One region of the Paenibacillus sp. FSL F4-0100 genome, then DNA from elsewhere that is predicted to be linked to it. Evidence: riboswitches for the same ligand, from Rfam matches in the RefSeq annotation. Region 1 holds a riboswitch; each other region holds the start of a gene.
What was found. Region 1 has a riboswitch for cobalamin ahead of MHH48_RS24865 (1-propanol dehydrogenase PduQ). Riboswitches for the same ligand answer to the same signal wherever they lie in the genome.

Region 1 (4,604 bases):
CGACTTTAAGCAAAAAGTTGAAGCGGCAAGAATTCATGAACTTAAAGTACAGCATGCGGTTAAGGAAGAAGCATCGTGGTTGCTTGAATACTGGGGAAACAAAACGATTGCGGGATTAGTGCTCATGCCGGCGACAAGGCATATTTTTCTGCACTTGAATAAATCGATACGACTGAAACAAAGAATTCAAAAGTCCAAATAGTGAGGCTGGGATGCTATTTGTATTTACAAGGGAGGTTGTGCTAGGATGTTGTACGATTTGCAAGGCGAAGAGAATATGTCAACGATCGTGGGAATGTTATATAGCGCTGTCAGAGAGAACAGCCAACGTCTAAAGTCCATATCAGAGGGCATGGCCCAAGAGGAAATAGACTTCAAGGGACCTTGTGACAATTTCAATAGTGCCGCTCAGTTAATAAAACATATCATGTACGTCGACCTGAACTGGATTTATAGGATTAAAGGGGAGGCGCTTCCCCAGTCATTCATAGATGAATACGGCCCCATGATCGATGAACATAACAGGCTGCCAATGGTCAAAGGGATGCCTTTGGACATGCTTATATCTAAATATGAAGTTGTATTAAATATGTTGAAGGAAACATGCACGCAATTAACGGATGCTGATCTGGATAGCATTGTCACCTTTGGTCACGAAAATGAAAAGCAAGCCACCATCCGGTGGGGATTATGGCATATGGCCGACCATAACCGTTATCATCAAGCCCATATTAATCAGCTTAGAAAGTGGTACTCTGAGCAGAAGAGAAACATGGATCATGAATAAATGAATGGGAAAACCATTTCCTTGTTTGTCTTTATGAGACAATTCACCGTATCTACGCTGCAGCGTTCGTCCCTTGGTCTGCCCGAGGCATTTTATTTTATTTGAGTTTCATTCGGTCAATCATTTTTTTTAGGTTTATATCGCCAAACGCGTCGATTGTGCTATAATGATGTCGAATGGGCAACTATTCGCGTCATGTACAATAGAAAAAGTTATAGGCAATGGAAGTTTGGTGCAAATCCAACACGGTCCCGCCACTGTGATAGACCGAATGATCGGTCTTAAGTCAGGTCTTTTGTCTAATAACTTTGGAGAGACCAGTCATTTCGAGGCGAAAATGGCTGGTTTACAAGTCTAGTGACGTTTCCCGCCTCGCTAGGCTTTTTTTAATTGCAGCAGAGGCTGCCGACGATGTTGTCGGCCACAGCCGGGTGTTCGCCGCCGAATATATACAATGAGGTATAGCTCGCAAACGGGGAGATTCTTCAAGGACGAAGAAGCACGTGCACTATGGGGTGCATATCCCTTTTTTTTATTGATAGAGGCTGTTCCCAAAGTCCGCTTTTGATGACCGACCTTTTTGAACAGGCACTTATAAATTCGTGCCGTTAATGTGTCTGATCTAAGGACAAGTTCCGGAAGCGGTTGACGAAGATTGGAATGACGGTGTACAGTATATATGCAAAACTAAATGATAAGAAGCTGCACAATGGCGTGCATACATGATAACAAGCAAAGAGGCTTTTGAAGGGGATTTCCCTTTGAATGGCCTCTTTTTTTGTTGCAATTACTTCTTGGAGGTGCTTTACATGGATAAACTTTCGATTAAAGCCGACCTCTATATGGGGCAAGGCGCGATGGATCGTCTAACAGAGTGGCAAAACAAACGTATGTTCATTGTCACGGATCCATTTATGGTGAAGTCGGGCATGATTAACATGGTGTTTGATCGCCTGCACAGCAGTAACGAGCAATATGTTTTCAGCAATATCGTGCCTGATCCGCCGATTGAAGTCGTCACGGAAGGTGTCGAGGCGCTCTGTGCGTTCAACACCGATCTAATCATTGCCATTGGCGGCGGTTCTGCCATTGATGCCGCTAAAGCGATGAAGCTGTTTACGAAAAAGCTGCTTGACCAGCGAGATATCCCGTTCATTGCAATCCCGACGACAAGCGGGACGGGTTCTGAAGTTACGTCATTCTCCGTTATCAGCGACAAAGAAAAAAACATCAAATATCCGCTTGTATCCGATGACATGCTGCCGCAAGAAGCGATTCTCGATCCTGAGCTCGTCAAAAGCGTGCCGGACTTCATTACGGCCGATACCGGACTGGATGTTTTGACGCATGCCATTGAAGCGTATGTATCCACCAAATCCAATGATATCTCCGATGCGCTGGCGGAGAAGGCGATGAAGCTGGTCTTTGCTTATTTGCCGCGAGCTTATAAGGACGGAAATGATCTTGAGGCGCGCGAAAAAATGCATAATGCATCCTGCATCGCGGGGATGGCGTTTAATATTGCGTCTCTGGGATTGAATCATGGGATCGCGCATGTGGCGGGAGCCAAATTCAAAATTGCCCACGGACGCATGAATGCGATTCTTCTTCCGCATGTCATCGAATTTAATGCCGATTACAAGCCGGGTTACGGCAAGGAAGAAAGCAATAGAGCGGCGGTTCGGTATGCCGAAATTTCCAAAAGCTTGGGGTTATCCGCACCAAATGCCAAGAGCGGCGTCCGTAGTCTCGTACAGGCAATCAAACTGCTGCAGAAGCAATTGAATATGCCGCAAACGCTGCGCGAATGCGGTGTGGATCAATCGCTGTTTGGAGAGATGAGAGAGTCGATCGCCGAAGGCGCGCTGAAAGACGGATGCACGGCAACAAATCCACGCGTTCCTACGGCAGAGGACGTGCTTCAAATTTTGAACAAAATGTTTCAATTCTAAGATCGAGTCGAAATTTGACGGATTTCGTATTGACATCGCTTGCAATATTCAAATATAGTGAAAGTAACACAATGGCGTGTTGCATACAAATCAAAGCAAAGTGGCTTCTTAAAAATTCCGCATGGACTTTTAAGGGGCTTTTATTGTTTTTTGCAGTGAATTTTAGTTGCGTGTTCAAAAAGGCCGGTTTTCCCGGCTGATTCGATGCCGAGTTTACTTCTAGATTCACTTCGTGATAGATAAAGAATTTATTAGTTATCAGCGGAGGCTGATGAAATTCTATATCGCAAGAAAACCTACCTATGCATCGCGGTCGCTCATCCTTGAAGTGTCATCGATTAGGTTTTCTTATCAAAAGTGGACTTTTTGAACAACCTCTATTAGTGTTTTCGATACGAGAGTGAGATGAGGAGTATGGAACAAGGAGCCGAGAAACAACGTGTGATTCAGGAGTATGTGCCTGGCAAACAGGTCACGCTCGCTCACATTATCGCGAACCCGAACCCGGACATTTACAAGAAGCTGGGACTCGGAAACGAAGCGCATCAGTCCATCGGCGTTATGACGATCACGCCAAGCGAAGCCTCCATCATTGCAGCGGATATCGCTACAAAGGCGGCTGGCGTACAAATCGGCTTTGTCGACCGTTTCAGCGGTTCACTCGTCATTACGGGCGATGTATCATCAGTAGAATCTGCGATCAGCGCAGTGCTGCATGGATTGCAGAATATATTGGGCTTCTCGGCAAATACGAACATTACGAGAACGTAGGAGAAGCTTATGATGAAGAAAATTATTTTTGCCGGAAGTACAGGATCAGGCAAAACCACGCTGTGCCAATGGCTGCACGGTGAGGAGATTGCCTATAAGAAAACGCAAGCCGTCGAAAATTTCGATCAGGCGATCGATACGCCGGGCGAATGCATCGAGAACCGGTATTTATACAAAATGCTGTTAGTATCCAGTGTAGATGCCGATGTCATTGGGCTGGTTCAGGATTGCACGAAAGAAGACAGCTATTTCCCGCCGGCTTTTGCAACGGTATTCGCCAAGCCGGTTATCGGAGTGGTAACGAAGGTGGAACTGGCCAAGTCGCAAGAAGAAATCGCGCAGGCTAGAGCGCATTTAATGGCGGCCGGCGTGGAGCGGATTTTTGAAGTCTCGACGATCGAGAACGTGGGAGTGGATGCTCTTCGGGATTATTTGAGGGCGTAAACGACTTGGATTCTAGTTCAAATGCAAGCGGGGCTTATTGATAGACAAGCGACAAGCAAATAACGACAGACAATGAGGTGCATGACGCATGAATGGAAAAATTGTAATAGTCGATGACGAACCTATTACAAGAATGGATATTCGTGAGATGCTAGAAGAGGCTAACTACAATGTAGTAGGCGAAGCTTCCGATGGCTTTGAAGCTATCGAATTATGCAAGAAGCATCTGCCTGACCTCGTCATCATGGATGTTCAAATGCCCATTTTGGATGGGCTCAAGGCGAGTAAAAGAATTCTTTCAGAACAGCTGGCGGGCGGGATCATCCTTTTGACCGCCTACAGCGACAAACAGACGATTGAAAAAGCATCTTCTGTCGGTGCGCTTGGTTACTTGGTAAAGCCGCTTGATGAAAAGTCGTTCATTCCTATGGTGGAAGTCACGATAGCCAGAGGCAAAGAATTCCGAAAGCTGGAACAAGATCTCTCAAAGCTGACGCAGAAGATGGAAGAACGCAAAGCGGTCGAGAAAGCGAAAGGCATATTGATGAGAGAAAATGGCTACACGGAAGAGGAAGCCTATCAAATTTTGCGAAAACTCAGCATGGATCGGCGATGTCCTCTGATTGAAATTGCTAGTACCATCGTCATTT
Region 2 (4,604 bases), 810 kb from region 1:
TTCCATCCGGGAAGAGCGGAGTGAACAGGCTTCCATCCTGTGCTGCACCACCGCCGGCGTGGGCAATGCAGCCCGCGCTGGGTCGAGCCGTACGACCTTTGCCGCTTACCAGCCGGGCACGATTAATATCATGCTGATGGTGGATGGGATGATGACGCCGGCTTGTATGGTGAACGCCATGCTGACGGCGACGGAAGCGAAAGCCGCGGCGCTACATGATCTGGGCGTGAAGGATCATGAAACCGGAGCCGTCGCGACCGGAACGACGACGGACGCGATGGTCCTTGGGGTCAGCGGCAATGCAGCGTATGGCGTGAACCACCATTATGCCGGAACCGCAACCGATCTGGGTGGCATGATCGGCCGCCTTGTCTACGAGAGTGTTACGGAAAGCATTGTCTCCGAAAGAGAGGACCGGATATGACCGTCGTGTGGGTCATTTGGGCAGCGGTCGTACTGGACCTGCTGATTGGAGATCCGAGATGGCTCCCCCATCCCGTCATTGGCATGGGGAAAGCCATCCGCCGGGTTGAAGGCTGGATACGCCATTGGGCGACTTCCGCTCAGAGCCTGAAGTGGGCGGGCATTCTGCTGCCGGTGATCGTGGCCGGTGGCTCCTTCGTGCTGGCGTGGCTGCTGCTGTTGTTGTGTGCAGCGATTCATCCTTGGCTTGCTTGGGGAGTGGAGATCGTGCTTATTGCGACTACGATTGCCATCAAGGGACTGCGTGAAGCAGGATTGGAGGTCTACGGCCATCTTCGCTCCGACCATATCACGGAGGCCAGGCGCGCGCTCAGCATGGTTGTCGGGCGAGACACCGGCCATCTGGATGAGCCGGAGATCGTACGGGGAACGGTGGAGACGGTTGCGGAGAATATCGTGGATGCGGTCATCGCTCCGCTGTTTTTTGCCCTGATCGGGGGAGCGCCGCTGGCGATGGCCTACCGGGCCGTGAACACGCTCGACTCCATGGTCGGTTATAAAAACGACAAATACCAGCATATCGGCTGGGCATCCGCAAGGCTGGACGATATCGCCAATTGGATACCGGCACGCCTGACCGCAGGACTGTTGACCATAGTGGCTGCGATGTTTTCGCTGCAATGGAAAAAAGCGATCAAGATGGTTAGAAGGGATGCGCGAAAGCACCCCAGTCCGAATAGCGGCTTCCCGGAATCGGCCGTAGCTGGTGCGCTGGGCATTCGTCTGGGAGGCGAGAATTCCTATCAAGGCGTGATCTCGTTCCGGGCTTACATGGGGGATCCCGAACGACCGCTTGAAGCGGAGGATATTCAGGTGACAAATCGTCTGCTGCTGGGCGTATCGGTATTGTTTACGTTACTGGGTACCGTGGTGCTCGGACTTGTGGCCGCAGCAGGAGGAAGCTTATGGATATGAGGATTACCCTGCATTTGGTCCGTCATGGCCGCACGTTGTGGAACGAGGAGCGCCGTTATCTCGGTCACGAGGATCAGGGGATTCTGGTGGAAGGAAGACAGCAGCTCCTCCCGCTGCGGGAAAGGTTTTGTACCAAGCAGTTCGTCCGGATCTATTGTAGTGATCTCCTTCGATGCAGGCAGACGCTGAATGTTATCTTATCGGACTCAACAATGTCCGCTATTCCTGATGATGAAGATCCAGGCAGGTTTATTCGAGGTGTCGAGTATGATCCGCGGCTGCGTGAGCTCGATTTCGGGGATTGGGAAGGGAACACCTACGAGGACTTGAAGTCCGATATATCCTATCGGCGATGGATTGATAACCCCGCAGAAGTTGCGCCGCCAAATGGGGAGAGCTGGGAAATGTTCTGTTCCCGGATTCAGGCATTCTTGACCGGATTGTATTTGGATTTGAAGGAACTGTTGCATGTGGAGGAAGATCCGGATACCCTTGTGCAGGCAGAGGCAGAGGCAGAGGCAGAGGCAGAGGCAGAGGCAGAGGCAGAGGCAGAGGCAGAGGCAGAGGCAGAGGCAGAGGCAGAGGCAGAGGCAGAGGCAGAGGCAGAGGCAGAGGCAGAGGCAGAGGCAGAGGCAGAGGCAGAGGCAGCCGGTTATGGTTGTGGGACACAGAGGGCAGAGTTGGATGTGCTTGTGGTCACCCATGGGGGCGTCATCCGGCAGATCGCGGCAGCTACCCTTTCGCATACGGAATTCTGGGAAACGCAGGTGTCACCGGGCGAGGAGCTCAAGCTGCAATTGACATGGGATGGAGAACGCTGGCAAGGCGTGCGGTTAAGCTAATAAATGAAATCGTATGATATCGGTGCGGAATGGGCGATAACGGGATAAATCCGTATCATAAGGCATTTGAAATGACCGAATCTTTCGGTTGTAAGAGGAAGGTTTATCGCCTATAATCTTGGGCAGAGAAACCATGCTTGGCCTAACATACATAAATTCATATTATTTGCGAGGGTCCCGGATAGAAGGCGTTGTTGCCTTCTGCCGGGTTAATAGGGAAGCCGGTGCAAGTCCGGCACGGTCCCGCCACTGTGAAGCAGGGACTTCTTCATATGCCACTGAGCCATAGCGCTTGGGAAGGCGGAGAAGTCGTTACAGCCTGCAAGTCAGGAGACCTGCCCTCGGCGAATGAATGACGGTCCTTCGAGGAGAGGATTACGTTTGCCGGACCCATGCGGCATGTGTGGGCGGAAGTTTAAGGCGCTATCTGTGAACGGTTATCCAGATGTCCTTATGTTAAAACGTAATCCCTGAGTCCTTGTTTACGAGGAGTCAGGGATTTTTGCTTTTCTTTGGAGTATGACGATTGATGTTTTTCTCCCGGTAAGGATCGGTCGAAGGAATGTAAACTCGAAAGCGCCAGGTTCTCAATTATGCATAGGGGGATTTCAAGAGATGAAAGCATTAAACAAAACATGGTCCGTACTTCTAGTAGCCATACTGATGGCTCTGGCCTTGATTGGCTGTGGAGACAAAGAAGCGGCGCCGAAGGATACAACGCAGCCTGCACAGCAGGAAGAGCAGAATAACGAAGCGCCGGCGGATTCCGGCGAAGAGCTTAAAACGACGTATCCGCTGACCGTTAAGGATTCAACCGGGGTTGAAATGACGTTTGAGAAAGCTCCGGCCAAAATTGCATCCCTGACACCGTCCGAGACGGAAAAACTGTTCGCTTTGGGCCTGGATGAGGAAATCGTTGGCGTGTCCGATAATGACGATTATCCGGAAGCGGCCAAATCCAAGCCTAAATTGGGCGGGTTCCAAGTGAATGAAGAGGCTATTATTGCAGCCGATGCCGATGTGGTATTTGCGGCTTCGATGAATGCTCAGAATGCCGAGAAATTGCGTGAGCTTGGCGTTACCCTGTTCGTCAATGATCCGAAAACCATTGATGCCGTGATGGAGAACATCGAACTGATCGGACAAATTACGGACCGTCAAGCGGAGGCGAAAGCGGTCGTGGATCAGATGAAGCAGGAATTGGCTACCGTTACGGAAGCCGTGAAAGCCGTGAAGGATGAAGACAAGAAGAAAGTGTATGTGGAATTCTCTCCGGGATGGACCGTCGGCAAGGGCGAATTTATGGATGAGATCATCACCTTAGCTGGCGGCGTCAACGCAGCCGGCGATGCGGAAGGCTGGTTCGAAATCAGTGAGGAAAATATTATCGCTGCGAACCCCGACGTCATTCTGTACACGGACGATGTGGTTGATGAAGCAACCAAGAAAACATTGGATCAGCTGATTAAGGAGCGCGGCGGCTGGGATCAGATCGAAGCCATCAAGAACGATCAGGTCATATCCGTGGATGCGAACCTGCTCAGCCGTCCTGGTCCCCGTGTGACGCAAGGGTTGGTAGAAGTGGCGAAAGCCGTTTATCCGGAACTGATGAATCCATGAGTAAAAAACTTGCAGGATTCGGTGCGGCCGGCATCATCCTATTACTGTTAACCTTGGTTGTCAGTCTCGGAATCGGCTCCGTGCACCTGCCTGTGAGAGAGATTGGCGCGATGCTGCTGCACCGGCTGCCGGGAATCGGCGATTCCATCGTTCCGGGCTGGGAAGCTTCATCCGAGCAAATCTTAATGAAGGTGAGGTTGCCGCGCATATTGCTGGGGATGCTCGTAGGAGCCTCCCTGGCCGTCGCCGGAGCCGCCTTTCAAGGGGTATTGCGCAATCCGCTGGCGGATCCGTTTACGCTTGGTGTATCCTCGGGTGCTGCGCTTGGCGCAGCATCCCTGATTTTTTTCGGGATGGAATATTCCTTTGCCGGAGGTTACACGCTGCCGCTTGTAGCGTTTCTGACCGGAGCAGGCACCTTATGGGCCGTCCTGCTACTGGCGAGGGATCAAGGAAAACTGCCGATCCACGGGCTCATTCTGTCCGGCGTGGTGATGCAGTCGTTTCTGGGCGCCGTCGTTTCCTTTCTGACGGTCATGTCCAAAGATACGGTAAACCAGATCCTGTACTGGACGATGGGGAGCCTGAGCATGCGTGGATGGTCGTATACGGCCATCCTTTTCCCGTATTTTATCGCAGGTTTTATCTACTTATGGAGCAGGTCGCGAGCGCTTAATATTTTGTCGCTGGGGGAACGGCAGGCCGCCCATATGGGCTTGAATGTGGATCGGTTGAAGACCAGCG
Region 3 (4,604 bases), 3.0 Mb from region 1:
ACTGGATCTTCTGTTTGCTCGAGGAGACTTGATCCCTGCGGTCGTCGATCTTCACGGAAGTCGATACGCGCTTCGCACCGGACAGAAAAGGCGCTTCATGCAAAGCCTCAATCGCCCGCCAGATCATGTTAAGCTCTCCCTCGATGATGGTGCTCATCGAAGTTAGCTCATAGGATATTCCATCCTGTTGTTTCAATATACGCTGCATCTCGGCAACATAAGAACTCAAGCTCGTTGTTGCGGTTCCGATCGGAATCACCGTTACCTCCGCTATAGCCATCTTGAATACCTCCCTCGTTGCATCTCATTTATATGGAATGCTTCCGAATGCGTTAAACTCCCGGATACAGTTATCATATCAATTCTGACCCTCCATATCAAAGTCCGTCTGTCTGTAACTTCATACAAGATATGGTGTATCTTCCTCGTTTCGTCCGTACGAATATATCCTATTTTGTCAAAACGATAATATACGTGGTATCTGCGCAGAAAAGGTCGCATTTGGTCACAATTCAGGAAATGTTATGGCCTTTTGGCAGTTTCTTAACTGGCACAATGGCCGCTCGTTTGCTATAATTCTTTTTGCGTTCAATTTTAAGAATATAGTTTACAAACACAATATATTGGGTTAAATTAGATTAACAACAACCAAATATAGTGTGTGTAGGTGCCGGATCAACCTATAAGGCAGTCCGGCTTAATAGGGAAGCATGGTGTAAATCCATCACGGTCCCGCCACTGTAAGGGCCTAAGGCTGTTTATGATCTATCAGCCATCCACATACGACATATGCCACCGAGGAACCGGATCAAGGTCTCAGGGGAGGCAATGCCGAGGGAAGTAGCTCAAGTCAGGAGACCTGCCTATATGCAGCAGACACCAACCTACGGGGTTTTAGGTAAGTGTTCGTTAAGCTTGCGTCTGTACATAACATCATGCCCATTCATGGGCTTATGGCAAACGTCATTTTCGAATCACAGCGCACGGACATTTTCAAGCCTGCCCGCGGGTTTTAGAAAATGTTTTTTTGATGTCCTTTTTCATATTTCCCCCGAAGAAAGCGAGGAATTTATTCATGCCCCAGCTCGTAGTTAAACCGAACAACCGTCAGCTCGCCTTTGATGAAATTCGTCTCTCCGTCTATGCCGACCGGACTCTAAAAGGATTGGACATGCTCGATAAAGAGCGCCTGCTTCGCGGCGTCAATGCCAAATTGCGCGGTGAGCAAGTTACCGGCGAAGAAATCAGCAACGCCTTCACGATGTCCGCCCTTGAGCTTGTAACCAAAGAGGAGCCGGATTGGAAGTTTGCAGCTGCGCGTTCGTTTCTGACCTCTTTATATAAAAAAGCGGCCACCAACCGCCGATACAAAGCATACCCGGAAGAACCATACGGTGCCTTCTACCCGCTCATTACGGAGCTTGTACAGAAAGGCATTTATCGCGAGGATCTTCTGACCAGCTACACCAAAGAACAAATCGAAGAACTCGGCGAATGCATCGATCCAAGCCGCGACCTGCTGTTTGATTACATCGGGCTGTTGACACTGGCTGAGCGTTACCTGGCAAACGACTTTGACGGTCGCGTCATGGAACTTCCGCAAGAACGGTACATGGTCATCGCGATGTTCCTCATGCACAACGAGCCAGCTGACAAGCGTCTTGACCTTGTCAAAGAAGCCTACTGGGCCATGAGTAACCTGTATATGACGGCCGCTACGCCGACCATGTCTAACGCAGGTAAAAAAGTAGCCGGCCAGCTTTCCAGCTGCTTCATCGATACCGTGGACGACTCCCTGGAAGGAATCTTCGATTCCAATACGGATATCGCCCGTCTCAGCAAAATGGGCGGCGGCATCGGGGTGTACCTCGGTAAAGTCCGTGCACGCGGCTCTGACATCCGCGGTCATAAGAACACCAGCTCCGGCGTTATCCCTTGGATTCGCCAGTTGAACAACACCGCTGTTAGCGTTGACCAATTGGGAACTCGTAAAGGCGCTATCGCGGTTTACCTGGATGTGTTCCACAAAGACATTCTGTCCTTCTTGGATCTGAAGCTGAACAACGGTGACGAGCGCATGAGAGCACATGACGTGTTCCACGGCGTATGTCTGCCTGACCTGTTCATGGAAGCTGTAGAAGCACGTGAAGAGTGGAGCTTGTTCTGTCCGCATGAAGTGAAGAAAATCATGGGCTGGAAAGACGAGAACGGCCGTCCCCTGGGCCTGGAAGACTTCTATGATCAAGGACAAGGCGAAGGCGAATTCCGTCAAAAGTATGCTGAAGCCGTGGCGAGCCCGCTGCTGCCGCGTATTACGGTACAGGCCATCGACATTATGAAGCGCATCATGAAATCCCAGCTTGAAACGGGTACACCGTATATGTTCTACCGCGACACGGTCAACCGTGCGAACCCGAACTCTGCGCATGGCATGATCTACTCTTCCAACCTGTGCACCGAGATCATGCAGAACCAATCGCCGACAGTTGTTGAGCAAGAGGAGCTGGTTACGAAAGACGGCCAAACCCGGATCGTAATTTCCAAAATCCCTGGCGATTTCGTTGTCTGCAACCTGAACTCCATCCACTTGGCTCGTGCTGTACCTGCTGGTGTGCTGGAGCGTCTCGTTCCGATCCAGGTTCGCATGCTGGATAACGTTATCGACATTAACAATATTGAAGTTCTGCAAGCTCAATATACCAACAGCCAATACCGTGCGGTCGGTCTCGGCACCTTCGGTCTGCATCACTTGCTGGCGCTGGAAGGCATCCGCTGGGAATCCGACGAAGCCGTTGCATATAACGACAACCTGTATGAGCACATCAACTACCTGCTCGTTAAATCCAGCATGGAGTTGGCCAAGGAAAAAGGCCACTATCCGAAATTCAAAGGCTCCGACTGGGAGAGCGGCGAGTACTTCACGTTCCGCGGTTACACCGACGGCGAGCATGAAGGCAAGTTCGTAACCACCGAACAATGGCGCGAATTGCAGCAAGAAGTACAAGAAAACGGTGTCCGTAACGCATGGCTGTTTGCCATCGCGCCGAACGGCTCCACATCGATCATCGCGGGTTCCACGGCGAGCATCGACCCATTGTACGAACTTCTGTCTTATGAAGAAAAAACCACTTACAAAGTGGCTAACCCGGCTCCGGATCTGTCCGAAAAAACGATCTGGTACTATAAAACGGCTTTCTTGATCGACCAGCATTGGTCCATCAAAATGGCTGCCGCCCGTCAGCGTCACGTTGACCAAGCGCAAAGCTTTAACCTGTACGTCCGCCCTGATATCCGGGCTTCGGAATTCCTGGAGCTGCACCTGCATGCCTGGAAAGCCGGCATCAAGTCCACTTATTATGTACGCAGCCGTGCGCTGACGATTGAAGAGTGCGAAAGCTGTGCTAGCTAACTGTCGATAGACCTATTTTCGAACCCACCCAAACCCTCCCTTCCAAGGGAGGGCCCCAAGGGCTCTGCCCTCTGGACACCCGCAAGGTGTGGGCAGGGTGTGAATGAGGCGCCTCTAAGTTACTTTAGTTGCAAGAAGCGCTTTCTCCCTTCGGGAACGCTGGAATTTAGTGCGAGGCTAATGAGTTACTTCGTGCAATTGGTGAGTTACTTCCTGCTGGGATCGCTCTCCCTTTGGGAATCGCTTCTCATGCGGCGCTGAGACTGGCTCTCCCCTTGGGAATCGCTGTATGTTTGATTCACTACAAGCAACGAACGGCTGTAAGTGGGATTGAATATGCTTTCTAATAAAAGACTTCAAGGGTAAGGGTATCCAATCGGAAGAGTTTACGTCCGCCTTTGGGAGCCCTTTGCAACCTTTACAATACATTCAGGCAAAGGGCGGACAACAAGCGGCTGGAGATGGATACCCGTCCCGTGAGTATGCTGGACCATATCCCTCGGCTTCGCCTCTGCGCCGCCCTACTATGATATACAAGGAGAGAAAATCGGCATGCAAATGCAAAAGATATTTAATACCGAAGCACCCAACCGCTCCACTCGCGTCATTGAGGGTGAATGCTCCGGGATCTTGAACTGGAACGACATTCGGATGCCTCATATGTATAAGCTGTACAAAGTCCTGCTGCTGAACCACTGGATCGCGGACGAGATTCCGATGTCCAAGGACGCGCAGCAGTTCCCGCGCCTGGACCCTGAAGAGCAGCGCACCTTCAAGATCAACATCTCCCTGCTCGCTGTTCTGGATTCTATGCAGACGATGTTTGTCAGCGACGTGAAGCGTTACTTCACTGATTCGTCACTCGAAGCCATCTCCGCTATCATCGGTCAGCAAGAGGTGGTTCACAACCAATCCTATTCCTACGTGCTATCCTCCATCGTATCGGAGCAAGAGCAGAAGGACATCTTCGAATACTGGAAGCATGACCCGGTACTTCTGGAACGCAACCAGTTCATCTCGAACATTTATCAGAACTTCCGTGACAATCCGTCGCCGCAATCCTTCTTCGAAGCGATGGTCGCGGACCTGATCCTGGAAGGCATCTTCTTCTACAGTACATTTGCCTTCTTCTACAACCTCGCTCGTGACCAGAAGATGATGGCAACCAGCCAGATGATCTCCTATATTCAGCGTG

Region 2: another riboswitch for cobalamin. It lies ahead of MHH48_RS28585 (ABC transporter substrate-binding protein); the one in region 1 lies ahead of MHH48_RS24865 (1-propanol dehydrogenase PduQ).
Region 3: another riboswitch for cobalamin. It lies ahead of MHH48_RS03555 (ribonucleoside-diphosphate reductase subunit alpha); the one in region 1 lies ahead of MHH48_RS24865 (1-propanol dehydrogenase PduQ).

The regions. Positions count from the first base shown of each region.
Region 1 is NZ_CP150303.1:5,494,055-5,498,658, reverse strand. Features, by position in the region: gene MHH48_RS24875 (DinB family protein) at 1-202, shown strand, start outside; gene MHH48_RS24870 (DinB family protein) at 248-787, shown strand; adenosylcobalamin (AdoCbl) riboswitch at 985-1,138, shown strand; gene MHH48_RS24865 (1-propanol dehydrogenase PduQ) at 1,597-2,739, shown strand; gene MHH48_RS24860 (BMC domain-containing protein) at 3,154-3,510, shown strand; gene MHH48_RS24855 (EutP/PduV family microcompartment system protein) at 3,523-3,954, shown strand; gene MHH48_RS24850 (ANTAR domain-containing response regulator) at 4,043-4,604, shown strand, end outside.
Region 2 is NZ_CP150303.1:6,307,902-6,312,505, reverse strand. Features, by position in the region: gene MHH48_RS28600 (adenosylcobinamide amidohydrolase) at 1-424, shown strand, start outside; gene cbiB (adenosylcobinamide-phosphate synthase CbiB) at 421-1,398, shown strand; gene MHH48_RS28590 (histidine phosphatase family protein) at 1,389-2,240, shown strand; cobalamin riboswitch at 2,396-2,598, shown strand; gene MHH48_RS28585 (ABC transporter substrate-binding protein) at 2,856-3,860, shown strand; gene MHH48_RS28580 (iron ABC transporter permease) at 3,857-4,604, shown strand, end outside.
Region 3 is NZ_CP150303.1:800,407-805,010, reverse strand. Features, by position in the region: gene MHH48_RS03560 (MTH1187 family thiamine-binding protein) at 1-280, opposite strand, end outside; cobalamin riboswitch at 649-882, shown strand; gene MHH48_RS03555 (ribonucleoside-diphosphate reductase subunit alpha) at 1,076-3,409, shown strand; gene MHH48_RS03550 (ribonucleotide-diphosphate reductase subunit beta) at 3,962-4,604, shown strand, end outside.